Regions from separate parts of the Clostridium sp. CM038 genome, predicted to be linked through region 3. Evidence: riboswitches for the same ligand, from Rfam matches in the RefSeq annotation. Region 3 holds a riboswitch; each other region holds the start of a gene.
The links. Region 3 has a riboswitch for thiamine pyrophosphate ahead of thiD (bifunctional hydroxymethylpyrimidine kinase/phosphomethylpyrimidine kinase). Riboswitches for the same ligand answer to the same signal wherever they lie in the genome.

Region 1 (10,426 bases), 780 kb from region 3:
TATAGATGCTATTTTTGATAAATTTCTGTCGCTGATATAGGGTAGATATTTAAAACTGAAAGTTGAGAAGGAAAGTTAAGAACTAATGAAATTAGGATGCATAAATAGAATTTAAGAAGAAATAACATATAGGGGGATTCGTATGCCATTAGATAAAAGCATTAAAAAAGTATTAGTAGTTGGGTCAGGGCCGATAATAATAGGGCAAGCGGCGGAATTTGATTATTCTGGAACACAAGCTTGCCAAGCGTTGAAAGAGGAAGGCGTAGAAGTTGTACTTGTGAATAGTAATCCGGCAACTATAATGACTGATAAAGAAGTTGCTGATAAAGTTTATATAGAACCTTTAACTATAGAATTTTTGGAGAAGGTTATTGATAAGGAGAGGCCGGACAGTTTACTTGCGGGTATGGGCGGGCAAACAGGACTTAATTTAGCGGTTGAACTATTTGATAATGGAATTTTAGAAAAATATAATGTGAGAGTGATTGGAACCTCGATAGAAGCGATAAAAAAAGGTGAAGATAGAGAGCTTTTTAGAAATCTTATGCAGGAAATTGATCAACCGGTAGTGGAAAGTGCGATTGCTACAGATATAGCAGGAGGACTAAGATTTGCGAGCGAAATGGGATATCCCGTAATTGTAAGACCGGCATATACTATGGGAGGAAGTGGCGGTGGAATTGCAGAATCAGAGGAGCAACTACTTGAAATCCTAGAACTGGGATTGCAGTTAAGCTCTATAGGGCAAGTTCTTTTAGAAAAGAGTATTAAAGGGTGGAAAGAAATAGAGTATGAAGTTATGAGGGACGGAAATGGCAATTGCATTACCATATGTAATATGGAAAATGTAGATCCTGTAGGAATACATACTGGAGATAGTATTGTTGTAGCGCCAAGCCAAACTCTTTCTGATAGAGAATACCAGATGCTTAGAAGTGCATCTATTGATATTATAAATAGTGTAGGAATAGAGGGTGGATGCAATGTGCAACTTGCGCTTGATCCCAAAAGTTTTGAGTACGCAGTTATAGAAATTAATCCGAGGGTGAGTAGATCGTCTGCGCTAGCTTCGAAGGCTACGGGATATCCTATTGCCAAAGTAGCGGCAAAAATAGCACTAGGATATGCACTAGATGAGATAAAAAATGCAGTAACGCAAAAAACCTATGCCTGTTTTGAACCTTCGCTAGACTATGTGGTAGTTAAAATTCCTAGATGGCCTTTTGATAAGTTTGAGGGTGCGAATAGGGTTTTAGGTACGAAGATGATGGCTACAGGTGAAATAATGTCAATTGGAAGCAATTTTGAGGCAGCTCTATTAAAGGGAATTCGCTCTTTAGAAATAGGAAAGTATTCATTGCAATACGACTGCCTAGCGCGAAAAAATTTAAGCGAATTAAAGAAAAGAGTGATGGCTCCTGATGATGAGAGGATATTTCATTTGGCTGAAATGCTTAGGCGTGATTATATGGTGGAAAAGGTTTCGGAAATTACAGGAATAGATAAATTCTTTGTAAACAAAATTAAGTGGATAGTGGATGAAGAGGAAAAGATTAAAAAAACGTCAGTGCAAGATATGAATAAAGATTGGTTGCTTTTGTTAAAGAAAAAGGGGTTTTCAGATAAAGGCATTGCAGATTTATTAGAGGTGAATCCAAATGTAATTTACGAACTCAGAAATATATGGGATATCAAACCTGTCTATAAGATGGTAGATACATGCGGAGGGGAATTTGAAGCATTATCACCATATTACTACTCGACTTATGATGAATATGATGAGGTAGAGATAAGTGATAGAAAGAAGGTTATGGTAATAGGATCGGGGCCTATAAGGATAGGGCAGGGCATTGAGTTTGACTATGCATCTGTTCATAGTGTAATTACTCTTAGAAAGCTGGGGATTGAGACTATAATAGTAAATAACAACCCGGAAACAGTAAGTACGGACTTTAATATTTCGGACAAATTATATTTTGAACCATTAACAGAAGAAGAAGTATTTAATATTGTTGAAAAAGAAAATCCTGATGGGGTTATACTTCAATTTGGAGGTCAGACCGCTATTAAACTCGCTAAATTCTTAAAGGAAAAAAACATACCTATATATGGAACTAAACCTGAGCAAATGGACGTAGCGGAGGATAGAGAAAAATTCGATGCGCTTTTGGAAGAGCTAAATATAAATAGACCAACGGGGAAAGCTGTTTGGAATTTAAAACAAGGATTAGAAGAGGCTGAAAACATAGGTTATCCGGTTTTGGTTAGGCCGTCGTATGTATTAGGTGGACGGGGAATGGAAATAACTTATTCGGAAAAAGAATTGGAACATTATTTAAAAAATGCATTTGAGAAAGATAAGAAAAATCCTGTTTTAATAGATAGATATTTATTGGGTAGAGAAATAGAAGTTGATGCTATTTGTGACGGTGAGGAAATATTAATACCGGGCATTATGGAACACTTAGAGAGAGCTGGAATTCACTCCGGAGACAGCATTACAATATATCCAAGTCGAAATATATCATATGCTATAAAAGAAAAGATATTAGAATACACTAAGAAGATAGCAATAGGACTCGAAGTGATAGGCATGATTAATATTCAATTTATAGAATTTAAAAGTGAATTGTATATAATAGAGGCTAATCCAAGAGCTAGCCGAACGGTTCCGTACATTAGTAAAGTTAGCAAAGTACCGATCGTAGAGCTTGCCACAAGAGTAATGCTGGGGGAAAAGTTAAAAAATTTAGGGTATGGTAATGGAGTTTATAAAGAAGCGGAGTTGGTGTCAGTTAAGGTTCCGGTATTTTCAACTCAAAAACTTCCGGAGGTTGAGGTGTGCCTTGGGCCGGAAATGAGATCCACAGGAGAGGTGCTCGGAATAGGAAGAGACTTTGAAGAAGCTCTATATAAAGGGTTTGTAGCGTCTGGAATGAAGGTTGAAAAAGAAAAAGGAGTTATCTTGGCAACGATAAATCCGCAGGATTACGAAGAGTTTTTGCATATTGCAAAGGCGTTTAATGAATTGAATTATAAATTTATAGCGACGAAAGGTACGGCTAAGTTATTGAGAAATAATGGGATTGATGCCTTAGATGTTAAAAAAATTACGGATGGAGCCCCTAATATCATTGATGTGATAAAGAGAAGGCAGGTTGATTTAGTGATAAATACACCTACTAAGGGAAATGATTCGAAAACAGATGGTTTTAGAATTAGAAGAACAGCTATAGAAAATAACATTTCTGTTATTACTTCATTAGATACTGCGAAGGCTTTAGTAGAGATTATGAAGAAAAATATTGCGAGTATAAATTTAGAAGTATTTAATATTGCGGATTAGTATATTCTATTTAAAAAAATATTGAATTATAAATTAAAACTGCCCTTAGCTTATGATTAAGCTAAGGGCAGTTTTAAACCTCATCTTGGTTTGCTTTATGTATAAATATTATAATAAATGAATAATTAATAAGGCAAAAGCATTGCATTAATATAAAAAATAATATATAATAAATAAAAACAAGCCAGCAACATCAGTAAAAATGGTTAAAAAATAGCTGTAAAAGATAAATAAACGAAAATAAGTAATATGCATAAGAATGTATAAACATTCAAAGATGCAATATGTTATAAAGATAGTGGTTACACTATCTAGAATCTAAGGGGGATATTAAAATGAAAGAAAAAGTGGTTTTAGCGTATTCTGGAGGATTAGATACATCTATAATAATAACTTGGATTAAGGAAAACTATGATATGGACGTTGTAGCAGCTTGCATTAATATTGGTCAAGAAGATGATATGAAGGCAATTGAGAAAAAGGCTATAAGTTCAGGCGCGCAAAAAATATATATTGAGAACGTAACAGCTGAATTCATAAAAGATTACGTATTTAAAGGAGTTAAAGCAAATGCTGCATATGAAGGAACATATTTATTGGGTACAGCATTTGCAAGACCATTAATAGCTAAAAAACTTGTTGAAATCGCTCATAAAGAAGGGGCAAAATATATATGTCACGGATGTACTGGGAAAGGAAATGATCAAGTTAGATTTGAAGTTGGGATAACAGCCATTGATCCTTCTATAAAGGTTATTGCTCCTTGGAGAATTTGGGATATAAAATCAAGAGAAGATGCTATAGATTATGCTAATGATAGAGGCATAGAAATATCAGTTACCAAGGAGAAAATCTATTCAATAGATCAGAACTTGTGGCATGCAAGTCATGAAGGCGGAGATATTGAAGAATTAAATAATGAGCATAAAAGAGATATGTATCTTATGGTTACACCTCCAGAAAAAGCTAAGGATGAACCTACTTATGTAGAGATATATTTTGAAAAGGGAATTGCGACCAAAATTGACGGAATTGAACTTGAGCCAATTGATATTGTTTCAACATTAAATAAAATTGGTGGAGAAAATGGAATTGGAGTTATAGATATAGTAGAGAATAGACTTGTGGGGATGAAATCAAGAGGAATATATGAGACTCCTGGTGGGACTGTACTTTATGCAGCACACAAAGAACTAGAGGAAATAACTTTAGACAAGGATACACTCCACTTTAAATACTTAGTATCACAAAAATATGGGGAATTAGTATATAATGGACTTTGGTTTAGCGCTATGAGAGAAGCCCTTGATGCATTTGTGGATAAGACTCAAGAAACAGTAACAGGGACGGTTAAACTAAAACTTTATAAGGGAAACATCATGTCAGCAGGTAAAGAATCACCTAATGCTCTTTACGACGCGGGTATATCTTCGTTTGGAGCAAGTGATTTATATGATCATAAGGATGCAGAAGGATTTATAAACTTATTTTCATTGCCAAGTAAAATTAAAGCATATAAAAATTTAAACAATAGCTAAGAAAAATTATAAAATTTATGAAGGAAGAGCGGGTGATATATATGAAACTTTGGGGTGGAAGATTTAAGGAAAAAGAAAGCAAGCTTATGGAGGACTTTAATAGTTCTCTAAGCTTTGATAAAAGATTATATTATGAAGATATTATGGGTAGCATAGCCCATGTTAAAATGCTTGCTAAATGTAGTATTTTAACAAATGAGGAAAGTGTGACTATAGTTAATGGTCTGAATTCTATTCTTTCAGATATTCAAGAAGGCAAACTTAAAATTGAAGGTGATTATGAAGATATTCACAGTTTTATGGAAATACAGCTTACAAAACTTGTAGGGGATGTAGGTAAAAAACTCCATACAGCTAGAAGTCGAAATGATCAGGTTGCAGTAGATATGAGATTATATTCAAAATACAAAGCATTGGATGTTATTGATAACTTAGATGTTATTTTAAACACTATTGAAAAAGTTGGGAATGATAATGCGGTTATAATGCCAGGGTATACACATATGCAAAGAGCACAAGTAGTGACATTTAAACAGCACATTATGGCGTACTTTAATATGTTTCGTCGCGATAAGAAAAGGATTATAAGCGCTACAGAGATTATGGATGAAAATCCTCTTGGATGCTGTGCACTAGCGGGAACAACATATGATACAGACAGGAAGTTTACAACAAGCGAGCTAGGGTTTAAAAAACCTACAGATAATTTTATGGATGGAGTAAGTGATAGAGATTATTTATTAGAACTTTTATCCGATTTTTCTATAATAATGATGCATCTTAGTAGATTAAGTGAGGAGTTCATTTTATGGAGTACTAAAGAATTTAATTTCATTGAAATTAGCGATGAATTCTCCACGGGCAGTAGTATAATGCCACAGAAAAGAAATCCAGATGCAGCAGAATTAATAAGAGGGAAAACTGGAAGAGTATATGGAGATTTAATGAGTCTGCTTACCACTATGAAAGGAATACCACTTGCCTATAATAAAGATATGCAAGAAGATAAAGAACCTTTCTTTGATGCAGTTGACACAGTTTTAAAATGCTTAAAGGTTATGAATGAAATGTTAAGTACTTTAAAAATTAAAAAAGATAATATGTATAACGCAGTTAAAAGAGGTTTTCTAAATGCTACGGAAGCTGCAGATTATCTTGTAAGCAAAGGGGCAGCCTTTAGAGATGCTCATGGTGTTATAGGCGCTATAGTTATAAATTGTGAAAAAAAACATAAGGCTATAGAAGATTTAAGTTTAGAAGAACTTAAAAGTTTTAGCGATTTATTTCAAAATGATGTGTATGAATTTATAGATTATGAAAAGACTTTAAGCCGCGGTATAAAAAAAGAAATGTAAAGGCCGCCTTAGAGGTGGCAGAATACCCCCTTTAAATATAAGGCACGTAACAGGTAAATCCCCACCTGTTACGTGCTTTTTAGTAGATAAAGCTACTTTAGTAGATAAAGCTACTTTAGTAGACAATTAATAGTTGAAATCTTTAAGGCACTTTTTAATGCAATCTTCAGTTTTAGGCATAACAATATCATAATTCTTCAATTTGCTATTACTTATTCGTAAGTCCCTTGGATGTTCTTTGTATTTTTCGGTATCTTTTTCTAAATAATTACCTGCTTTATGATTTAAGCCAATTTCTTTTAATATGAGCAAAGCTATATCATAAGTGCTTAAGTTATTTTCGCTTCCAGTGTGATAAGTTCCGTATGGAAGAGTAAAAATCTTATCAAAATTTGCTATTATATCATAAACATAGGTCATTCCTCTAAATTCATTTGAGGGTAATTTCATTTTTTTATCCTTTAAAATAGAAGATACAACATTCCATAGTATATTAGAATTTACCCTGCAATTTTTTTCTGGAAATCCAAATAACCAAGTAAGTCTTAAAATCCATAGTTCATCAATAATTCCTTTTAATTCGTTTTCGGCTTCAAGTTTATGTTTCCCATAAATGGTATTTGGAGTTGGAATGTGATTTTCATTATATGGTCCTGATTCGAAATTGCCATTAAAAATTTGTTCAGAACTTAAATATATTAATTTAGATTTTGTTAAACTACAGGCTTTAGCAATGTTAATTGAACCTTTTACATTTATTTCATAAGATAGTTCTGGGTTTCGTTCACACAAACCTGTATCAGCAATAGCAGCGGTATGTATCACGTAATCAGGTTTGAATTTCTGTATAATTTCTAAGGCTTTACTCTCGTCTGTTATATCTAACTCTGCATGTCCTAATGGGATTATTTCGTATTTATCTTTATAATATGTGTAATATCTTGACGCTAAGAAACCATTAGAGCCGGTTAATAATACTTTTTTCATTGAACTCACCTCATTTTTTTTTTCTTAATATTATAATATCACATTATTTGAACTGTGACTAAATTTGTGAACTAAGAAAAAAACACCTAAGCTTAGTGCACTTTTAGATTCTTAGTATTGCTCAATAAATAAATGTAAGATGGTGTATATATGAATAAAAAGATTTAGTGTTTTTAGCAACGATTATTATTTAAAAGAATTACTTCTAAAGATTCTATGCTTTTTATAATTATCTTCCCAATTTTTAAGAAATTCTTTTGCACAAACTTCACCAGAATTATATAACTCCATAATTTTTTTATTCCCAATATTAAAATCTGTGGTTTTAATATCAAGGGTATCGATTTTTACAGTACGCAAGAAATCCATTTCGCTTATATGAATATCATCTTGTGCTTCTAACATAGTCTCAATAATTGAGCTAGTAAAATTTAAGATATTTGTGATTTTATGTTCTCGTATTTCTTTGTTCCCTCCGAGTTTAAAACCGATGGTTGGCCAGAGAGGAATACCATTCACATCAAAAATCCAAACTGGATAATTGCTTAAAACACCACCATCAACAATGAGAGACTTTTTATTAGTCTTTATATTATATAAGTTTACAGGGTGGAAAAAATAGGGGATAGATATGCTCATTCTTATTGCCAAACTTACTTCAAGTTCATCAGGATTTATCCCGTATCCCGCAATATCCTCTGGTAGTATTAGCATCTTTCCACAGCTAATATCAGTTGCTATAATATGCAGTTTGTATTTTCTTTTATACTTATTATTATTTAAAAGAATACCCTTTTCTCCTGGAATAATCAAATCTCCGAAGGTTATTTTTTCCCTATTTGTAAGCTTAAGTTTATGCGATAGAACTTCGTCAATCCAATTTTTTATATAGTCACCTTTATAAATGCCTTTTTTAAAAAGTAGATTGTAAGCATCAGAGAATATAGGTATATTAAAATGACTTTTATCAGCAAATTTTGTGTAGTCTAGATTTAGCATTAATTTTTTTATCTCGTCAGCTGGGTAGCCTACCGCAACTAGTGCAGCTATAATAGATCCGGCAGAGTTTCCTGAAATATTTTTCCATTGATATCCATTATCCTCAAATGTTTTTAAGGCACCTACAAGACCGATGCCCTTAACTCCGCCACCTTCAAACACAATATCTGCAAATCTTCTATTGTTGTATATATTCATATATATCACCCCTTTATGAGTAATATATGAATAAAAATATCTTCATGTCATATATTTAAAAAATAATATTAGTTACACTTTTTTTTGTTAAAAGAATATAATATATTACAACCATTTTATAAAAGAGGCAATGTATGAAAAAGTTAGAAGAATTCACGCCTTGTCAATTAGCCACATTAGCAACAGTAATAGGGATTATAATTGCTGGAAAACTTAATGTTAATCAACAAAATGTAATAGGTAATTTTTTAACGGGTTTGGCGCAGAGTATTTTGATAATTGCAGCTCAGTCTCAAAATCTTGAATCGCAGGATGGCAATCAATCTGGAGATAATGGAAACAGTAATTCTAAGGGCGATAATAAGGATTTACAAAAACAAATAGATGAACTAAAGGAAAATATTAAAAAGTTTGAAGATAATATGGATTGTTAAGAAAAACGCACTGAATAAAAGATGCGTTTTTTATGGTTTGACATTATAAGAATTTTTAGGTAGTATATACGTGTAAAGTAATTTAATATTAAAAACTAGGGGAGTCAATATTTTTGTCTGAGAGGAAACAGTTAAGTTTCGACCCTTATAACCTGAATTGGATAATGCCAGCGGAGGGAAAATATAATTTGCATTTAGGTTAAAATAAGAATATATAAATGGTGCAAAGTTATTCGATTATAGAACCCTTCGCTTAAAAATGAGCAAAGGGTTTATTTTACTTTAACAATATTATAAGGGGGAATTGAAATGTCAGTTGTAAATGTGAGTCTTCAAGTTATACCAGTGGTTGCGGAAGAAAAAATTTACCCAGTAGTAGATAAGGTTATAGAATATATTCAATCTAGTGGAGTGAAATATGAGGTAGGACCAATGGAAACCACTATGGAAGGTGAAATGGATGAGCTTTTAGATATAGTAAAAAAGGCCCAGGAAATTTGTGTAGTTCATGGAGCAAGTAGGGTTGTTTCTATAGTGAAAATCGATTATAAAGCTGAAGGCGTGACTATGAATGAAAAAACATATAAGTATAGAAAATAAACTTATTCCTATAGTTTTTCAATTAATAATTCTTTTTATATGGCAGATAGCTGTAGATAAATGGAAGGTTCCGCAATATATATTGCCTTCGCCAAAAGATATTATTAGTACCTTGGTGAATATAGTTCCAAGCATTACTAAGCATATTTATGCGACTTTATATGAAGCCTTGATTGGATTCGCAATATCAATTTTGATTGCGTTAATTTTAGCCATCTTAATGGATAATGTGAAAATCATTAAAAAATGCATATATCCAATTTTAGTAGTATCTCAAACTGTTCCAATTATTGCTCTAGCACCACTTTTCATAATATGGTTTGGTTTTGGAATATTGCCTAAGATTATTGTAGTAGTGTTAGTGTGCTTTTTCCCTATAGTTGTTAGTTTGATTGATGGATTAGAATCAGTAGACGCGGATATGGTAAACCTTTTAAAGACTATGGGAGCTAGTAAGTTTCAAATTTTCACCATGGTGAAGCTGCCATCCTCTACTGTAAATTTTTTTTCGGGCCTTAGAATAGCAGCAACCTATAGTATTATGGGGGCAGTTATTGGAGAATGGCTTGGAGGAGATAAGGGTCTTGGGGTATATATGATTAGAGCTAAAAATTCATATGCACTTGATAAAGTTTTTGCAGTGATTATAATTATTGTAATATTAAGCATGGGACTATTTGGACTCTTGAATTTATTACAATATTTTTTTACTCCTTGGACTAGAAATAAAGCAGATAACAATGACTAAATTTAAATAGGACATATTATTTTATTTGGAGGTAAAATCATGCTAAAGAAAGTAATTTCATTATTATTAACAGTTTCAATGACTACGGTTTTATTTGTGGGTTGTGCTGCAAAAAAAGAAGATGTAAAGAAGGAAGAAACTTTAAAAAAGGTTACTGTTATTTTAGATTGGATACCAAACACTAATCATACTGGATTATATGTAGCGAAAGATAATGG
Region 2 (10,426 bases), 380 kb from region 3:
GTAAAAGGCCAAGGTATTCTATCCACTTAAAATAAGCACTTACAGAGTCTAATTTAAATATTAATTCACAATGTCAAATGATTAGTTAGTTGCTCTTGCACTAAATTAAGTTTTTAAGGAGGATTTATGACTAAGAAAATGAAACTTGTAAGCTACATCGTAATGCAGTCTTTCATATTATTAGCTGCATTGATAAATAATACTTTTATAATTAAAGTATTATTTATCAATGATGATACCATTGATAATGATTATAATTGCACAAATACCAGTTTTTATATTTTTATTTAGTAAAAATACTAAATAAAAATAGAGGGACTGTCATACTGAATTAGTGGTAGACTTTCATTATTACGCTTAAGATAAAAAAGTAGAGGAAAACGTCATTACATTCATTCCTCTATTTTAAACTATTCGAAATATAGTGTATATAGTATTATACTAATACTAAAAATACTTTAGAGGAGGGGATAAAAAATGGCATTTTTACAAGTGAACTTTGCTTCAAAAGCCTTAAAAAGAGATGTTACTTTCAATGCTCTTATACCAATTGATACAATAGAAATACAGGAGGAAGAAATAATTAAGAAAAAACCAATGAAAGCGCTGTATCTCTTGCATGGGTTAACTGGAAATTACACTGATTGGGTTTGTAGTAGTAAAATTGAGGAACTATCTTTAAGACACAATATCGCAGTGTTTATGCCCTCTGGAGAAAATAATTTTTATTTAGACGATGTTGATAAAGGCGAATTGTTTGGTGAGCTCGTTGGAAATGATTTAGTGGAATTTACACGCAGGATATTTCCGTTATCAAGGAAAAGGGAAGATACATTTATAGGTGGGTTGTCTATGGGTGGATATGGAGCAATTCGAAATGGATTAAAATATTCTGACAATTTTAGCCGTATCATTGCATTATCTTCTGCTATAGTTACATACAATATTGCTGGAGCTTCTAGTGATTTTAAGGACGAAGTTCGTGACTATAAATTTTATACTAGAGTATTTGGTGATCTGAATCAACTTTTGGATAGTGATAAAGACCCAGAGGCACTTATTATTAAGTTGAAGAAGAAAAATGCTCTAATTCCTAAAATATATATGGCGTGCGGTACAAACGATTTTTTGTTAGATGTAAATCATAAATACCGTGATTTTTTAATTTCAGAAAATATAGATGTAACATATGTAGAAAGTCCTGGCAGCCATACGTGGGATTTTTGGAATGAATATATTGAAAAAGGAATCAGATGGGCAGTTAAAAATAAGTAAATAAATTGTTGTATTGCTTTTTACTATCAGGAGTGGTACGGTTAGATTGATTTTAAATTAACAAAGTTATCGTTCTGAATGCACGAGGGTTCGTCCCGAATGAGAAGGCGAGAGAATAGTTGGAATGCTCCAAAGAACATATCTTTATTGGTTGTACCTTTGGTTTCGACGTACTATCCTTGTGCCTTTTCGGGTGCAGGGGTTTTTTTTATTGTTTAAAAGAAAGGAGGTTGCCAATGGAAACAAGAATTGCTCTAATTGGAATTATCGTTGAAAACACAGATGCTGCTCCAAAGCTTAACTCTATTCTCCACGAATATAGAGAATACATAGTAGGAAGAATGGGAGTACCCTATCTGAAACGCCATATTTCGGTAATAAGTATCGTTGTGGATGCGCCGAATGATGTTATCAGTGCCCTGTCAGGTAAGCTTGGAATGCTACCAAATGTAAACACCAAAACGATTTATTCCAAGGCGCCACCTATAGCAAAGCAGTAAACGAATGATTAAATCAAGGTCTATAAGAGTTTGACCATTTATAAATAATAAATATTAAAAAGGGGTTTATGCTATGTATGATAATAAGTCTAAAAATGCAACTGAGTTTATTGATGACGGTGAAATTCTATCTACCATTTCTTATGCTCGAGAAAATAAAAGGAATCGTGAGCTAATTGATAGCCTGATAGAACGTGCAAAAGACTGTAAGGGTCTAACACATAGGGAGGCTGCAGTACTTCTCGAATGTGATTTGGAAGATGAAAAAGAAAAAATGTTCAAACTGGCAAAAGAGATTAAGCAGAAGTTTTATGGCAATCGTATTGTTATTTTTGCTCCACTATATCTTTCGAACTATTGCGTAAATGGTTGTGTGTATTGTCCATATCACGCTAAAAATAAAACAATATCCCGTAAAAAACTTACGCAAGAAGAAATAGCACAAGAGGTCAAAGCACTTCAGGATATGGGACACAAGCGATTGGCTTTAGAATCAGGAGAAGACCCTGTGAACAATCCAATTGAATATATCCTTGAAAGTATAAAGACCATTTATAGTATTAAGCATAAAAATGGAGATATCCGCCGTGTCAATGTCAATATTGCTGCAACTACAGTGGAAGAATATAAGAAACTTAAGGATGCGGGTATCGGTACCTACATACTTTTCCAGGAAACGTATAACAAAAAAAATTATGAGGAGTTGCACCCAACAGGACCAAAGCACAACTATGAATATCATACGCAGGCTATGGATCGTGCCATGGAGGCTGGTATTGATGATGTGGGGATCGGAGTTTTATTCGGTTTAAATATGTACCGTTATGACTTTGTTGGACTACTCATGCATGCAGAGCATTTAGAGGCAGCCATGGGTGTGGGTCCACATACAATTAGTGTTCCTCGAATATGCCCTGCTGATGATATTGACCCAAATACGTTCTCAAATTCAATCTCGGATGAGATGTTCGAAAAAATTGTGGCTATTATTCGTATCGCTGTTCCATACACTGGCATGATTGTATCAACCCGTGAATCGAAAATAACACGTGAGCGTGTGTTGGAACTGGGTATATCTCAGGTAAGCGGAGGCTCATGCACCAGCGTTGGCGGATATGCGCAGACAGAAACTGAAGAAGATAACTCGAAGCAATTTGAAGTAACTGACACTCGTAAATTAGATGAAATTGTAAACTGGCTTTTGGAATTTGGGTATATTCCAAGCTTTTGCACCGCCTGTTATAGAGAAGGGCGTACAGGTGATCGTTTCATGAGCCTTGTAAAATCAGGTCAAATTGGAAACTGTTGTCAGCCGAACGCACTAATGACACTTAAAGAATATTTGGAGGATTATGCTTCACTTGATACCAAAAAAAAGGGCGAGATGGTAATTGAAAATGAGATTCCTAATATAAAAAATGAAAAGGTTCGTACAATTGCAATAGAGCATTTAAAAGAACTTAAGGAAGGGAAGCGAGATTTCCGTTTCTGATATTACAAATTAACAAATTAACAAATTAACATTTAAACATAACCATAATCATAAAATACAGTAAAGGTATGTGTCAAAGTAATTGACACATGCTTTTTGCGTTCTCGCATTAAGTAAAATTTATTTAATAGCTCAGCAACTATAAAATTACATCGCATTTATTTTTATAAACAACATACACGGCGAAAACTAATAAATAAGAAAACGATTTTATTGAAAATATCTATTATAATGTAAATAATTATATTATAATAGATATTAACAAAGATTAAATATTAAAAGGTTTTAAATATTAATAATATGTTGAGGGGTGATATTTATGTATGATGTAATTATTATAGGAGCAGGAGTAGTAGGTGCAGCGATAGCAAGGGAACTTTCAAGATATAATCTAAAAATAGGCGTTTTAGAAAAAGAAGATGACGTTGCAACGAAAGCATCAAAAGCAAATAGTGGAATAGTTCATGGTGGATATGCTGCAAAGTACGGTACATTAAAAGGGCGATTATGCGGAAAAGGAAACAAAATGTATAGAAGTCTTGAGGAAGAATTAAATTTTGGATACAGACAAACAGGAGCTTTAGTGATTGGATTTAATGAAGGTGACGAGAAAAAAATTACTGAGCTTTATGAAAATGGTCTAAAATTAGACTGTAATGATTTAGAGGTGATAAGAGGAGCGAGACTAAAAGGAATAGAGCCACACTTAAATAGTGAAGTAAAGGTAGCACTATATGCTAAAAGCGTAGGGGTAGCGTCTCCTTATGAATTTACAATTGCGTTAGTAGAAAATGCTATAACTAATGGCGTTGAACTTAAGCTTGAAAATGAAGTAATATCTATAGAAAAATTAGAAGATAAGTTTATTGTACATACTAACAAGGAGGATATTAAAGCAAGATATATTATAAATGCTGCGGGTTTGCATAGTGATAATATATCTAACATGGTAGGGATCGATGATTTTAAAATAACACCAAAGAGAGGCCAATATATTTTAATGGGAAAAGATCAAGGGCACCTTGTGAATACTGTTATTTTTCAAGTGCCTACAGATAAAGGGAAAGGGATATTAGTAACTACCACATATCATGGCAATTTTATGATAGGACCTAATGCAGAAGAAGTGAGTAATGGAGATGATGTGTCAACTACCGCTGAAACTTTAAAAGATGTCATTATGGCGGCTAGAAAGTCCATACCTGATTTTAATGTGAGAGGCGCATTAACTACTTTTTCAGGGATAAGAGCTAGTAGCAGTACGGGGGATTTTATCATTGAGGAAAGCAGAGTTAAAAGATTTATTAATGTGGCTGGGATAGATTCTCCGGGGCTTACATCATCGCCAGCAATTGCTGAGATGGTGGTAGAAATACTTAAGAATTCAGGAATGAATCTTGTGAAGAATAATACTTTTAATCCTTATAGAAAAGGAATAATAGTAAAAAAAGATAATAGTTTTGATGGAGAAGTTAATCATGAAGATAAATCAAAAAATATTATATGCAGATGTGAGCAGGTTACAGAGGCAGAGATTATAGATGCGCTTCATAGAAATATACCAATTAACTCTATAGATGCGATTAAAAGACGTACAAGAGCAGGAATGGGAACTTGCCAAGGGAATTTTTGTAAACCTAGAGTTAAGGCTATTATAGCAAGAGAACTGAATATTTGCGAAGATAAAGTGAACGTGCGAGGCAAAAGTGATTCTAAACCGCCTGTTAGAGCGGAAATAAATTTGATTAGGAAATTTGAATCTTAGCAAAGGATGATAAAGTAACAAACTACAACCTTGGTAAGTTGTATAATGAAATGACCGAAGAGTAACAAAAAATAAAGACTCAAGAGAAATACTCTTGTATAATGTTAAGTGACTAAACCAACATATACGGGAGGATTTCAAATGAGTCAATTAGATTTTATCACACAGAGCAGAAAAGGTAAACACATAACATACGAGGAACGCATAAAGTTAGAAGCTTTACACAAAATGGGACTTAATTCAACTCGTATTGCGGAGCAAATAGGTGGGCGTTCAGAACGTACAATAAGGCGTGAAATTGCTAAAGGAATTGTAGAACTATTGAATAGTGACTTAACCACTCGAATGGAATATAGCGCAGAAATTGGGCAGTCAGAGCATGACAAACAAGGTGCCGCTAAAGGTCCTGCATTAAAAATAGGAAAAGATCACAAATTGGTGAGGTACTTAGAAAAAGCTATTGGTATAGATGGCGAATCTCCGTATGCAGCTATTCAAAATATCACAAATAAAGATCTACAATTTGAAACAACTATTTGCTTCAAAACTGTGTATAACTATTTGGATAATAATTTGTTTTTAAATATAAGTAACAAAGATCTGCCTGTTAAAAAGAATGCTAAAAAGAGAAACTATAAAAAAATAAGATCAGCGTATAACAATACCAAAGGAACTAGCATATCGGAGAGACCTGCAGCGGTAGCTGCACGTGATGAGATAGGCCATTGGGAAATGGACACTGTAGTTGGCAAACAGGGTACAAAAACTGTCTTAATGGTGTTAAGTGAAAGAGTAACTCGTAAGGAGTTAGTCTTTAAAATACCATCTAAATCACAGGCGGCTGTCGTGAAAGAATTGGACAAATTGGAGCGTAAAATGGGAATGTTATTCTCAAAAACATTTAAAACAATCACCTGTGATAACGGCTGTGAGAACCTTGATTTCGAGGGTATTGAGAACTCAGTAAGAAATAAACGAAAGAGAACTAAAGTGTATTATGCTCACCCATATAGTTCATGGGAGCGAGGCACAAACGAAAATATCAATAAAATGATACGACGATTTATCCCAAAAGGTGTGGATATTTCAGCATTCTCTAAAAAACAAATTATGCAAATACAGCACTGGATCAACAATTATCCAAGAAGGATTTTCAACGGTTTATCTGCCAATATGATGGAACAGAAAACCATTACAACTTAACATTATATTTTTCTTCAAAATTTCGGACATTTTATATTGCAATCTACAACAAACTACAACCTTAAATATTATTATTTACAATTATCAATTGATATGCTAAAATTATTTATTATATCAAGACTCTGATTCTATTTATGATGATTTATGGAGGAGCTCAATGACAAAAGGACAAATTGAAGCGAAATTAAGCGAAGCAATTAGTAAATTTGAGATTGAACACATGGGTAGAGGCCCAGAAAAAATTCGGACAATCATATTTCAAGATTTAATAATAGTAAGACTTAAAGGATTTTTAAGTAAATCAGAAAAAAGCTTGGCTCAAAGCAAGGAAGGCGTCGATTTAATTAAAAGACTGAATATTGCTTTGTTTGAGAATGCAAGAGAAAATTTGGAAGAAACTATAAAATCTATAATTGATGTTAATATAGTAAGTACTTATTCTGATGTGAGTACCAAAACAGGTGAAAAAATTATAGCTATAATTGTAGACCAAGATATTGAAGAACGATTAATAAAATAATCATGGAAGACGCACTGAAGGGTCAATGACCAGTCAAGGGGTAAGCCAATAACAATAACTCTGAGTGAGGAGTTTTTGTTATTGGCTTTTTTATTGATTTTAATTTTAAAGGAGTATTATAAAAAACGAAGGGGATGATAATATGAAATTTAAGCAAAGGTGGATATATGTGATTTTGGGAATTATAATTATGATGTGCTTAGGCACTGTATACTCATGGAGTGTTTTTAGGATTCCAATTGAAAAGGCTTTTAATATAGGATCTACTCAAAGTGGCTTTCCTTACATGGTTTCTTTAGCAGCTTATTCATTTTTTATGTTTATAACTGGAAAATATTTAGAGAAATACAGTCCAAGAATGGTTATTTCTATGGGTGCACTTCTTGTAGCATTAGGATGGATATTATCTGCATATGCACCAAATATATACATTTTAACTATAACATATGGGGTAATAATTGGCGCTGGCGTAGGCATAGCATATGGAGCTCCGATGACAGTAGTAGCAAAATGGTTTCCAGAAAAAAAAGGCTTAGTAGTAGGCATTGTATTAATAGGATTTGGGTTGTCACCACTTATAACAGCTCCACTTGCAAGAAATTTAATAGAAAGTTATGGAATAACAAAAGCTTTCCTAATATTAGGTGTATCTTTTGGGGTAATAATACCTTTGCTTTCGTATCCATTTAGATATCCGTCTGATGTGGAAAGTAAAAGTCTTGAAACAACTGCAAGCACAAAAATTCATATGAATGGTACGAATACTGCTAAAATGATTAAATCAAAAAACTTTAAAGGGTTATATGTAAATTTTATGATTGGATCAATGATTGGACTAATGTTAATTGGAATGACAAGTAACGTTGGTGTAGAACTCATTAAGCTATCCCCAAAAACAGTAGCTTTATTAATGATCGTATTTGCAGTTTTTAATGGAATAGGTAGACCTATATTTGGCTTGATTACGGATAAGTACTCGTCTAAAACCGCCATGCTAATTTCTTACGCACTAATTATTATCGCAGCATTATTAATGCTAGTGGCAAATGAAGGCAGTTTAGTATTATTTAGTATAGCGTTTTCGATATTTTGGTTTAATCTTGGAGGATGGTTAGCTATAGCGCCTACTTCAACTCTTGATATGTATGGAACGAAACATTATAGTGAGAATTATGGTGTTGTGTTTACGGCATATGGTATAGGAGCCATTATCGGGGTGTTGGCTTCTGGACTTCTAATGGATATCCTTGCGAATTATAATTATATTTTTTATTTTATAATTGGTTTATGTATTATGGGTATTCTTTCATCTAAAAGAATGATTAAAACGTAATCTAACAGAATTGCCCATTTTAGTGGGCTAGAGTTAAGAGATGATTGATAGTAATTTCTAAGTTATTATATTTAATGCTACGTAATATTAATATTACGTAGCATTAAATATAATACAGTAAACTTCATGATGAACAGAATAATGTATTAGTATAACTTTTGGTTGAAGAAAAACGTGAAGTAGGTAGTAGATATATTTCGAGTTAATTTAGAGCTTTGGTTATAGCTAACTTTGATAATCGTTTTAAAGGTAGAAGCCCAATAATTACACAGGTAATAATGGTTTCCACACTTAGGTATGAACCGTTATATAAAAGGGAGTATAAATAAACAGAGGTTCCTTTTGGAGCATAGCTTCCGAAGAACACTACTCCAGAAATAAAATGGCATGTAAATCTAGCTAGCATTGCTACGACTACGCCAATAAGTATGACCTTAGTATTACGTGATCTAAAGTAACCAACTATTCCAATGGCCATAAAAGGAAGCGGATAATCAAATAGTACTTGCACTGGATGGAGTGCGAAGGGTGCTACTAAAAAATTAATAATTCCAAATAAAAAACCTGTTAAAAACCCAACTTCAGGACCATAAAATAAGGATATAAGTATGATTGGAACCATGCTCCCAGCAGTAATGCTACCACCTTGTGGTAATTTTATAATTGTAATAAACTGCAATACAGTAGATAATGCAAGAGATATACCAACTAAAGTTATCATCTGCGTAGTAAATTTAATTTTCCTAACTTTCAAAACTGCATAGATTAATAACAAAACTCCTAATAGTGCAAAAAGAGCAATGGGGGTTTTTGTAATTTCAGCGATTCTTTCGGTAAAAGTCATTTTTATAGCCTCCATGTATTGTGCTACAGAAGTATTATGGCAAAAACAAAAAAACTATATTCAAAAAAGGAATATAGTTAATGTACTTATACATCATAACCGCTTTCCTCCGCTGGTATTATCCAGATCAGGTATAAGGGTCAATGAATTAAATATTCATATCTCAGCCATTAGGCACCCCTAGCACATATTTTATTATTATAATTTAATTATATAGAAGTATATTATATTTTACAACCTGTTTTAGATATTTATGAATTAAAAGAAAATAATAAAACAAAGAAAATACCGGAAAAGATTGATTTTATAATCTGGATGGTATAAAGTTAATAAATGTAAGGTGATCAATTTAGCATTAGGGTTACAAAATACTCAGGGAATTTATTATTAAGGGGTTTTGTATTAGATGATGAAGATTAAAAAATAATATGTGTTTCCGAAAAAATACATACAAGGAGGTTATTATGAGAAAAAAAATAATTTTAATATTTACACTCGTTATTTTAATGTCTCTTTCGGGGTGTTCAAGATCGAAGATTGCTACAATAAAAAAAACTGCCCCAGTTAAACCAGCAACTGCAGTTGAACCCATTAAACCGGCTGAACCCGCTCAAACCTCTTCGATACCCGCTTTTGACAAGACTGCTGTTATGAAGGCTTCAGGAAAGAGTGTTCCAGTTTTAATGTACCATTCAATTGACTACGAAAAAGATAATCCTATTCGTCTTCCTGTTAAAAGATTTGAGGAGCAACTAAAATATTTAAAAGATAATGGTTATTATACTATTACACTTACAAATTTATATGAATATCTTATTAAGGATATACCAATACCTGAAAAATCCATAGTTCTTACTTTTGATGATGGTTATGAAGATAATTATACGGATATGTTCCCTGTTTTGAAAAAGTATAATTTTAAAGCAACAATTTTTGTTATTACTGGTAGTATTGATAAAAGTCCTAACTATATGACTTCGAAACAGCTTGTGGAAATGGAAAAATATGGAGTGGAAATAGGGAGTCATACCGTAAAGCATGAAAATTTAAAAGAGATGCCTAAGGATAAGCAACTAGAAACTTTAGTTAAATCTAAAAAAGATTTGGAAAAAATATTAAATAAACAAATAAAATTCTTTTCCTACCCTTATGGTGGATACAGCAAAACTTCAATTGAGGCTGTACGAGAAGCAGGGTATACAATGGCTTTTAGTACTGACGGCAGATGGTCTTCCAAAGAGGATGGTATACTTTCCTTACATAGGGTATATATAAGTTCATTCCATGACATGGAAGAATTTAAGAAACGTATTTCTAATACAGATTAAATTTTAATAAAGTTCAATATTTAGAGTTGGGTCCCTAAGTTACTAGGGGCCCAACTTTTATATGTATTATTCTAGGTACACCAAATTGTAAGGTGTCTCCTGATAAACATAATAATTTAACCAGTTTAAAAAAAGCAAACTTGAGTGACCTCTCCATTTTACGATA
Region 3 (10,426 bases):
CTTATAGCTTTTCGTGCAGTTCAAGGAATGGGAGCAGGAGCAATATTTACAGTTACTTATACTATATTGGGTGACATTTTTACTGTTGAAGAAAGGCCAAAGATCCAAGGATGGTTAAGTACAGTATGGGGGATAGCAAGTTTAGCTGGTCCTTTTTTAGGGGGGTTTTTAATAGACAATTTCTCATGGCATTGGATTTTCTTTATAAACCTACCTTTTGGAATAATATCTATAGTGATTTTACAAAGAAATCTAATTGAAACTTTTGAGAAAAAGAAACATAAGATAGATTATGTAGGTGCTTTATTATTTTCAGTTGCAATTATAACGTTTTTACTGGGTAGCTTAGCAGGTGGAAGAAATAATATTATAATAGCTTTAGTAGTTACAATTGCAGTGATGATTGTGTTTTATTATGTGGAAAAAAGAGCGGATGAGCCTATTATACCTTTTGAAATTTTCACAAAAAGTAGCACCATTGTAAATATAATAACATTTTTAGCCGCAGGGATTTTAATAGGAATAGAGGTTTATTTACCTATATATATGCAAAATGTTTTAGGATTTAGTCCTACAGTTGCTGGAGTGTCTATGGCACCTATGTCTATTGCTTGGTTCTTATCTTCATTTGTTTTGTCTAAAGCTATCCCTAAATATGGTGGAAGAATAGTGATTGGCGTATCTACTCTAATTTTGCTTATTAGTTGTGTGTTTTTGTCTACTTTAAGTAGTGAATCTCTATTAGTATCAGTTATAGTTTATGGGTTCATTATGGGATTTGGATTTGGAGGAGCTTTTACTACATTAACAATAATGGTACAAGAGTCAGTGGGATATAACAAAAGAGGCGCAGCTACAGCAGCGAATTCCCTGGTGCGTACACTAGGTCAAACTATAGGCGTAAGTGTTTTTGGAATTATATTAAATATGAATATAATTAAATATTTCAATAATATAGGAAGAAAGGGAATAGAACCTAACAATTTGTATTCTAAGGCAACTTTGAGTAGTGGAGTAAGTTTGCAGCAGATAAAGCAAGCTTTAAATTCAGGGCTTCATGAAGTATTTATAATATTTATCATAATTGCTTTAGCATCATTGGCACTTTCTTTTATATTTGACTCAAAATTAAAAAATAATTCATGTGAACAATAAGTTATTTAATTAATTTTTCTTCAATTTGTTTATCATTAATTTGTTTATTCATAAAATTTTCTAGTAGGGTCTTTATTAAGGCTATAGTGGGAACTCCAAGTAACATTCCTAAAACACCAAAAAAACCTCCCCCAAGAACAATTCCTAGTATTATAAGTAGTGGACTAATCCCAACCTTATCTCCAATAATCTTTGGAGATATGAACCACCCATCAATATTACTTAAGGTTGTAATAAATAGTACCAACTGAACACATTTCATTGGGCTAAAGAATATTGTTATTATAACAGCGGGAACCATCCCTATAATATTTCCAAAATAAGGGATCATATTTGTTACACCTATTACTAAACTAAAAGGTAAAGCGTAAGGTATTTTTAATATCGTAAATCCTATAAAAGTAATAATACCAAAAATAATAGAGTCAATCATTTTCCCAACAAAATATTTCTTAAAAGTAGTGTTAACTATCTTAAAAAAATCAATTATTTTAATAGCAACTGTTTCATTTAAAACAGAATAAACAAATTTTTTAAGATTAAAAATAATAGATTCTTTATCAATCAAGAAGTAAATTGAAATTACGATTCCAGACATTAATTTCATAAAAAAAGAACCCAAACCCATTAGGTAATCAATTATAAGTTGAAAACCGGGGCTAAAATATGCAGATACATCCTTATTAAAAGAACTAAGGTAACTATCTAAGTAAGAAGTAGCATCAAATTTGTTTAGTAGTTCATTTTTAGATAAAAAATTGGTAGACCATTTATACGCTTTATTTGCAAAGTGAGGGATATTATTAAATAAATCAACGGAGCTTTTAATAATATTAGGAGTAACTAAAGTGATTATAAAAATTATTATGCCTATAAATAATGTGTAAATTATGCATATACTATAAATCCTTTTCATTTTTGTTCTCTTTTCAATAAACACCATAAGCGGGTTAAGTAAATAAGCTATGACGAAACCCCAAATAAAATAAGTAAGTAAAGAAAAAAAATTATTTAATATTGAACCTATATTTTCAACGTTGTTTACTATTCTATAAAGTAGAAGGGCAATTATAATAATAGGGACAAGCTGTATATATGGTATCTTTTTATATTTAATCAATGCAATTCCTCCAGTCAATATTTAGCCGCTTGTTATAAGATCAATGTAGTATTATGTAATTGTAATATTGTAGATTAGAAGAAGATGATTGTAGCTTATTTAATTATATCATTCTTAAAACAATTTATTAATATTCATTTTTAAAAAAATTAACGACATATTGCGTAATAATAGTAGGTTACAGAAATAGGTAACACACCTTACAATTTCTGTTTGCAAACATGTGCAATAATGTGCTATAATATAGTTATATTTAAATACTAATGTTATCTTTTAGGTAGTGATGCTGATTTTTTTATTTATTTGTATAAATAATGGATATAACATGGAAATTCAATAAATATATTTATGAAAACATGAAAGACAGCAGGGTAATTCATGTTGTCTTTTAATGTTTGTAATTATATACATTGAATTTTCAGTTACTTGTAGTTAAAAAAATCATATCATTTTAAAGTTCAACACAAATTTTAGTGAAAATTATTAGTGGTAACATATGTACATAAAATAATAAACAGAAAGGCTTTATAAGCCAAGAGGAGCGAATTATTATGGAAGAAATGATTTTAGATGCATTTGAAAGAATTCCAACAAATAAAAGATTTGTAGAGGAAGGTTTTATTGCAGGTGTAATGTATGGCGATGGCGTTAAGGAAGCAACTTCAATAAAGGTTCAAGACGTTGAATTAATAAAGATTCTTAAAAAACATGGTTCTAATGCTAAAATATGGATTAAATACGGAGAAGATAAAAAATTTGGATTTATAAAAGAAATTCAAAGACATCCTGTAACAGCAAAAATTAATCACATAGACGTACAACTTGTTTCTAAAGATCGTGAAATAAAAATGCAATTACCTATTTCTTTCAAGGGAGAAGAGAATGTAGCAGCCAATCTACTTGAGTTGAAGATTTATAAAGCTGAGATAGATGTTGTTGGAAGCATGGGTATATTACCTGATGGAATAAGTATTGATATATCACAAAAAATACTTGGAGATACAATTACAATAAAGGACTTTGATTTAAATAATCAAATAAAAGTTACTGATGATGAAAATCAAATTTACGCAGCTATAGCACAAATGAAAGAAGAAGTGACTGAAGAAGTTACAGCTGAAGCAGTTGTTGCTGAAACTGAAGCTAAATAATAAAATAGTAATTATATAATAATAAAAGGATGAACATGAAAAGTTCATCCTTTTATCTATTATGGATAAAATTTAAAATGTTTTGATGATGAGGTAAGAAAAAGAATATAAGCAAATAGATACTTATTATTGTGAGTAAAATTAGGAGGCTAAAGAATGGCAAATATATTGAGATATTCAAAAAAACAATTAGATAGAACATTAAAAGATTTCGGAAAGAGAGAAAATATAGGTTCTAATGACACATCCGAGTGGATAAGACTAATAAACGATTTTATATATGAATTTGAACTAAAGTCTGAAGTTAATGAAGTAGATAAACTTTCTATAACAACTAGCAAAGGAGAACAAGTGGTAATTGAAAAAATGATGTATGCACTAGAAGGTACAAAAACTTCTTTGAATTACATTTTTGATGGTAATATTACTTATATAGAAGAATAGGTTATTATAACAATAAAATAAATATTAAAGGAAGCCATTTAATTAAATGGCTTCCTTTAAAAAGTATCATATCATCGAAAAATTATTAAATGGAATCTAAAGAACATATAAATAAAAGTTTATTTTGAACTAGTACCTTTATTTGCATAGGATTGATTATTTAGCTTTTTTGTCTCTTCTAAAGCAGCATCACTATTGCTACTACTCATATTAGACATACCAGCACTTGATTGACTATTTAATTGTTTTGTTTCTGCTAAAGTAGAGTCACTAGTGCTGCTAGACATATTTGACATAGCAGAATTTGAAACACCACTAGTACCTTTATTTGAAGCTGATTCATTATTTAATTGAATTGTTTCTTGTAGAGTGGAAGCACTAGTGCTACTAGACATACCAGCATTTGAGTAAGAGCTTGAACCTCCATTAGCTGCTGATTGTTTATTTAATTCTTTTGTTTCTTCTAAATTGTTATTCATAAGTATCTCTCCCTTCTAATATAAAAATTACACTAATCAAGTACAGTATATAGTTTACCCATTTTATCTTAAAATATAGATGAAAATATTGAGAATTTTTACTTGAAATTTTAGGATTGTAAAAATTTTAAGATCTTATTATATATTGTAGCAGCGACGATGTGATATTTAAAAAATAAATCTAAATAGTGAAGTTTATAAGTTATATTGCAATAAATATAATAATCAGTTATACTAAATATAATGATATTTTAACGTATTTTTTTATTTATTAATGTGTAAACGATTCAATAAGACTAATTTCAAAAAGGAGTTTTGCTAAAATGGCTAAATATATAATGGCACTTGATCAAGGTACAACCAGTTCAAGGTGTATTCTATTCAATGAAAGGGGACTTATTGTAACGTCCGCTCAAAAAGAATTTACTCAGATTTTCCCAAAAGGAGGGTGGGTAGAACATGACCCAATGGAGATATGGTCAAGTCAAATTAGCGTTGCAACAGAAGCGATGGCTGAAGTTAATGCTACGGCGTCTGATATAGCAGCAATAGGTATTACAAATCAAAGAGAAACTACTGTAGTTTGGGATAGACGAACGGGAGTTCCGGTATACAATGCAATTGTATGGCAATGTAGAAGAACTGCAGAGACTTGTGATGAATTAACACAAAAAGGATTTGATAAAATTGTTAGAGCTAAAACGGGATTGATTTTAGACGCTTATTTTTCTGGAACAAAAATAAAATGGATATTGGACAATGTAGAAGGCGCTAGAGCAGAAGCTGAAGCAGGAAATTTATTGTTTGGCAATATAGATACTTGGTTAATTTGGAATTTAACAAAAGGAAAAACATATGTAACAGACTATTCTAATGCTTCAAGAACAATGCTATTTAATATTCATGAACTTACATGGGATGACGAAATTTTAGAAACATTGAACATACCAAAATCAATGCTCCCAGAAGTAAAACCTTCAAGTTGTGTATATGGCAACACCGATATTTCATTGTTTGGAGGGGAAATTCCAATTGCTGGAGCGGCTGGAGACCAACAAGCGGCATTATTTGGACAAACTTGCTATTCACCAGGAACAGCCAAAAACACATATGGGACAGGCTGCTTCATGCTTATGAATACAGGAGACAAAGCAATTCAATCTAAACAGGGATTACTTACAACGATTGCTTGGGGAATAGATGGAAAAGTAGAGTATGCTCTTGAGGGTAGTGTATTTATAGCTGGAGCAGCTATACAATGGTTAAGAGATGAGCTACGCATGATTGACAATGCTGCTGATTGCGAAGAATATGCTAATGCGGTAGAAGATACAAATGGAGTATATGTAGTTCCGGCTTTTGTTGGACTTGGAGCACCATATTGGGATCCTTATGCAAGAGGAACAATTGTAGGTCTTACAAGAGGAGCAAAGAAAGAACATTTAATAAGAGCAACTCTCGAAGCGCTTGCTTACCAAACACATGATGTTTTAAAAGCAATGCAAGAAGATTCTGGAATTATACTTACAGAACTTAAAGTAGATGGAGGAGCTTGCAATAACAATTTCTTAATGCAGTTTCAATCTGATATTTTAAACGTTCAAGTAGACAGACCAGAGGTTACTGAAACTACAGCACTCGGTGCGGCTTATCTTGCAGGGCTAGCAGTAGGATATTGGAAGAGCAAAGATGAAGTAGCAAAGCATTGGGCAATATCAAGAAGTTTCAAACCTAGTATGACAGAAGAAAAAAGAAAAGAATTACTTCATGGATGGCATATAGCTGTTAAAAGATCAGGCATAAAACTTGAATAGTAGTAACGAAATATTAATTGTTAATAATAATTTGTTATGCTATTATTAACATATGAAATATAAAAGAATAACCTAACACAGGGGAGTTGGATAGGCCAACTGAGAGAAAGAACTTTAATTCTTTGACCCTATAACCTGATCTGGATAATGCCAGCGTAGGAAGTTGTTTATTGGTGTATTATATATGTATATATTTTTATATATCAAGATAATTTAAACACGAATCCTATGGGTTTGTGTTTTTTGTTTTATAAATAAAATGGATGAATAGTGCCGCAGGTGATGATTTAACATTTAAAAAATAATTATTTTAGGAGGGAATTGATATGAAAAAAGTTTTAACTATAGCAGGTTCTGACAGCTCAGGAGGAGCAGGTGTACAGGCAGATTTAAAAAGCTTAAGTGCGAGTGGCGTATACGGGATGAGTGTAATTACAGCGATAACAGCACAAAATACTATGGGGGTTTTTGCAGTGCAAGACTTGGGCGAAGAAATCATCAAGGCACAAATTGATGCTATTTTTACAGACATAGTTGTAGATGCGGTTAAAATTGGTATGGTTTCTGTGATCTCAACTATTGATGTGATAAGTGAGAAATTAAAACAATACAAGCCTAAAAACGTAGTACTCGATCCCGTAATGATCTCAAAAAGCGGTTATTCACTGTTAAAGCCAGAGTCAAAAACGGCTTTGGTTAAAAAATTAATTCCACTAGCGTCAATTATTACACCTAATGTCCCAGAGGCTGAAGAAATTTTAAAAGAAGTAAATTCAGATATTACGAGCATTGAAACAGTAGTAGATATGGAAAGTGCAGCAAAAGAAATGTACAAGCTAGGATGCAAAAATGTGCTTTTAAAGGGAGGACATATGCAGGGGGAAGCCGTAGATGTGTTTTATGATGGAAGTGAAATTACACATTTTACGTCTGAGAGAATAAATACAAAAAATACTCATGGAACTGGATGTACTTTGTCTTCAGCCATAGCTGCAAATTTGGCGCTTGGCTATAGCATGAAGGATTCAATAAAAAATTCAAAGCAGTATATAACAACTGCTATAAAGCATTCTTTAGATATTGGGCATGGGGTGGGACCTACAAATCATTTCTACGAATTATATAAAAAAGCAGGGATGGCAAATGATTAAGGATAGTGAAAAACTGGATTTTTAGCAGCGAGTTCTGTAAACTTAATAACACAAAGTTTAAGGGGAGTAAATAATGTATTAGTATGTATCATATTTATAGCAGTAGATATTACTTTATAAAACGTTATTTATTACTTGGAGCTACAATGCCCGTTATGATTATTACAGGATTTATATAAACAATAATTTGGAGGATGATGTCAAAATGGAAATTAATAAGAAAATAATTAAATTACTAAACAATTTAAGAGAAAAAACCCCATTGGTGCACCAAATAACAAATTATGTTACCGTTAATGATTGTGCCAATATTACACTAGCAATAGGTGGGTCACCGGTTATGGCGGAGGATATTCATGAAGTTCGCGAGATGGTATCACTTGCATCTTCACTTGTTATAAATATAGGAACATTAAATAGTGTAATTATAGAGGCTATGATTGAGGCAGGAAAGATGGCAAATGAATTAAACATACCTGTTATCTTAGATCCTGTCGGAGTAGGTGCAACAACTTATAGAACAGAAACTTGCAAAAGAATTATAAATGAAGTGAAATTAGCAGTTATTAGAGGGAATTTATCTGAAATAAAAACAATTTATGGTATTAAAACTATAACAAGAGGTGTAGATGCTAGTGAGAGTTTTTCTGTAGATAGTAATGAATTTACAAGAGAGAAAGAAATGGCAAGGAATTTTGCTGTTAAATTTAATACGGTAGTAGTTATAACAGGTGCTGTAGACATTATATCAGATGGTAAGACTCTTTACACCGCATCTAACGGTCATAAAATAATGTCTAGGGTTACAGGTACAGGATGTATGTGTACTTCCGTTATTGGTTGTTATTTAGGCGCTGGAGATAATAATTTAATAGCAGCACTCGCAGGAATTGTTTCAATGGGTATTGCAGGAGAAACAGCTTATGAAAGCTTAGATAAAAATAGCGAAGGATCAGGAACATTTAAAGTGAAAATGCTAGATGCTATTTACAGTTTATCTGAAGCTCTAATAATGGAAAGGAGTAAAATAAATGAAGAATAATGTGAATTATAGCCTTTATCTCGTTACAGATAGAGATGTGTTAGTGGATTTAGATATATTTGCAGCGGTGGAGGAAGCAATAAAAGGCGGGGTTACATTAGTCCAGCTTAGAGAAAAGAGATTAAGTACTTTAGAGTTTTATAATATTGCAGTGAAAATAAAAATTATTACAGATAAATATAAGATTCCCCTAATAATAAACGATAGAATTGATATTGCACAGGCCATAGATGCAGCGGGGGTACACATAGGTCAAAGTGATATGCCAGCGACTATCGCGAGAAGTATAATAGGAGATAATAAGATACTAGGGGTTTCTACTGCAACACTTAAGGAAGCACAAAGGGCAGAAAAACAAGGAGCAGATTATGTGGGTGTTGGGGCGATGTTTCCTACAACTACTAAAGATGATGCAAGTGCAGTTTCAGTATTATGTTTAAAAGAAATAAAAGAAAAAATTTCTATCCCTGTAGTTGCTATTGGTGGAATTAATGAAAAAAATGTAAATTTATTAAAGATAGCAAATATTGATGGAATAGCTGTTGTTTCAGATATTCTTGGGAAAAAATCTGTAAGGTCATCAGCAGAAAGGCTATGTTCTTCCATAAAGCAGAAATAATAGTGGGGGGGATTTATAATGTTTATCAAGCCGACTGGATTCGAAAAGAACCTATCTGGAAACGAGGTAGATAAGGTAATCTATTCAAATATTCCAAGATTAAAGGAAAAAATGCTTTGCATGAACTATTGGACAAAATTGAGTGGCATGAATAAAGATATTATGAATGTACAGGAGATTGAAGCATACAACAAGAGTAGTTTAACAACTGTTGGATCAATTGTGGACTTAGAAAATTACGAAGAATCCTTTAGTATGCAAGAATTAATAAACAAGATAAATACTATTAGCTCTATGCCCAAATATGAAAGATTCCATGCGGATGGGAAATTAGTAGTTCAAGAATATTATAATAAGTTAATAAAGAATTGCAATATTGAAAAATTAATGGACTTATTCGATATCAAATATGCAATAACCATTAGAAAGACTGTGATGAGGACATTCCCAACCTATGATAAAATATTTAAAACTGGAGATAACTATGAATTTGACAGATTTCAGGAGACAGCTGTTTATCCTGTTGAACCAATTGTAATTCTGCTATCAAGTGTGGATAAAAAGTGGTATTTTGCACAGATGTATAATTATTTAGCATGGATACCCGAAAAAGATGTGGCAATATCTAGTAAAGAAGAAATTTTTGATTATCTTAAAACAGAAAATTTCTTAGTAACTACAGGGAAAAGAGTATTTACAAATTATAACCCATTAAATGAGCAATTATCAGAAGTGAAATTTGACATGGGAATTAAAATACCACTTGCAGATATTAAGGAAATAGAAGGTGATATTTATGGTCAAAATTCCGCAGGTAATTATGTGGTTAAGCTTCCAACAAGAGATAATAAGGGAAATGTAGAATTCAAAAAAGCTCTGATTGCAAAAAATGAAGATATCTCATTAGGGTACTTACCTTATACCAGAAAAAATATCATAGTTAATGCCTTTAAATTTTTAGGCGAAAGATATGGATGGGGTGGAATGTTCAATTCTAGAGATTGTGCAAGTTTTATAATGGATGTTTATAGAACTATGGGTATTAAGCTTCCTAGGAATTCAGAGGATCAGGGGAAACTCGCAGTGGGCAATTTCTATGAAATGCCGGAAAATATGACTATGGGAGATAGAGAAAAGTTACTGAATAAATTGAAGCCTGGAACGCCAGTATTTATGAATGGACATACAATGATTTATATAGGTAAAGAAAAAGGTCAATATTATGCTATTCATGATTTTTCAGGCTTTTATAAACCACAGCAGGACGGGAGCTTAAAATATTATAAGGTACGCGAAGTGATGGTTTCTCCATTGTGTATAGTATTATCAGAGGATGGTAAAACATATATTGAAGGATTATACGGAGCTAGAGATTTTGTTAATGTGGATTAATTAGCCTGACCATTTCGGTCCAGCGAAAAGCAAGAGCTCCTCCAATAAATATAGATATA

Region 1: it holds a riboswitch for thiamine pyrophosphate, as region 3 does, so the genes downstream of both, ACWJKS_RS07950 (thiamine-binding protein) here and thiD (bifunctional hydroxymethylpyrimidine kinase/phosphomethylpyrimidine kinase) in region 3, are expected to answer to the same signal.
Region 2: it holds a riboswitch for thiamine pyrophosphate, as region 3 does, so the genes downstream of both, thiT (energy-coupled thiamine transporter ThiT) here and thiD (bifunctional hydroxymethylpyrimidine kinase/phosphomethylpyrimidine kinase) in region 3, are expected to answer to the same signal.

What each region holds. Positions count from the first base shown of each region.
Region 1 covers NZ_CM143651.1:1,751,823-1,762,248, forward strand. The annotation lists gene ACWJKS_RS07915 (carbamoyl phosphate synthase small subunit) at 1-40, shown strand, start outside; gene carB (carbamoyl-phosphate synthase large subunit) at 143-3,349, shown strand; gene ACWJKS_RS07925 (argininosuccinate synthase) at 3,685-4,887, shown strand; gene argH (argininosuccinate lyase) at 4,929-6,242, shown strand; gene ACWJKS_RS07935 (SDR family oxidoreductase) at 6,369-7,229, opposite strand; gene ACWJKS_RS07940 (patatin-like phospholipase family protein) at 7,416-8,426, opposite strand; gene ACWJKS_RS07945 (hypothetical protein) at 8,561-8,860, shown strand; TPP riboswitch at 8,948-9,057, shown strand; gene ACWJKS_RS07950 (thiamine-binding protein) at 9,170-9,460, shown strand; gene ACWJKS_RS07955 (ABC transporter permease) at 9,432-10,208, shown strand; gene ACWJKS_RS07960 (ABC transporter substrate-binding protein) at 10,248-10,426, shown strand, end outside.
Region 2 covers NZ_CM143651.1:585,551-595,976, forward strand. The annotation lists gene ACWJKS_RS02705 (hypothetical protein) at 127-291, shown strand; gene ACWJKS_RS02710 (alpha/beta hydrolase) at 478-1,275, shown strand; gene ACWJKS_RS02715 (TM1266 family iron-only hydrogenase system putative regulator) at 1,512-1,775, shown strand; gene hydG ([FeFe] hydrogenase H-cluster radical SAM maturase HydG) at 1,849-3,267, shown strand; gene ACWJKS_RS02725 (FAD-dependent oxidoreductase) at 3,587-5,032, shown strand; gene ACWJKS_RS02730 (IS30 family transposase) at 5,174-6,235, shown strand; gene ACWJKS_RS02735 (Na-translocating system protein MpsC family protein) at 6,393-6,755, shown strand; gene ACWJKS_RS02740 (L-lactate MFS transporter) at 6,898-8,088, shown strand; gene thiT (energy-coupled thiamine transporter ThiT) at 8,291-8,932, opposite strand; TPP riboswitch at 9,020-9,124, opposite strand; gene ACWJKS_RS02750 (polysaccharide deacetylase family protein) at 9,397-10,260, shown strand; gene metA (homoserine O-acetyltransferase MetA) at 10,327-10,426, opposite strand, start outside.
Region 3 covers NZ_CM143651.1:969,997-980,422, forward strand. The annotation lists gene ACWJKS_RS04380 (MDR family MFS transporter) at 1-1,155, shown strand, start outside; gene ACWJKS_RS04385 (AI-2E family transporter) at 1,157-2,275, opposite strand; gene ACWJKS_RS04390 (50S ribosomal protein L25) at 2,827-3,426, shown strand; gene ACWJKS_RS04395 (hypothetical protein) at 3,583-3,870, shown strand; gene ACWJKS_RS04400 (hypothetical protein) at 3,990-4,349, opposite strand; gene glpK (glycerol kinase GlpK) at 4,673-6,163, shown strand; TPP riboswitch at 6,233-6,343, shown strand; gene thiD (bifunctional hydroxymethylpyrimidine kinase/phosphomethylpyrimidine kinase) at 6,490-7,314, shown strand; gene thiM (hydroxyethylthiazole kinase) at 7,520-8,356, shown strand; gene thiE (thiamine phosphate synthase) at 8,346-8,975, shown strand; gene ACWJKS_RS04425 (C40 family peptidase) at 8,994-10,367, shown strand.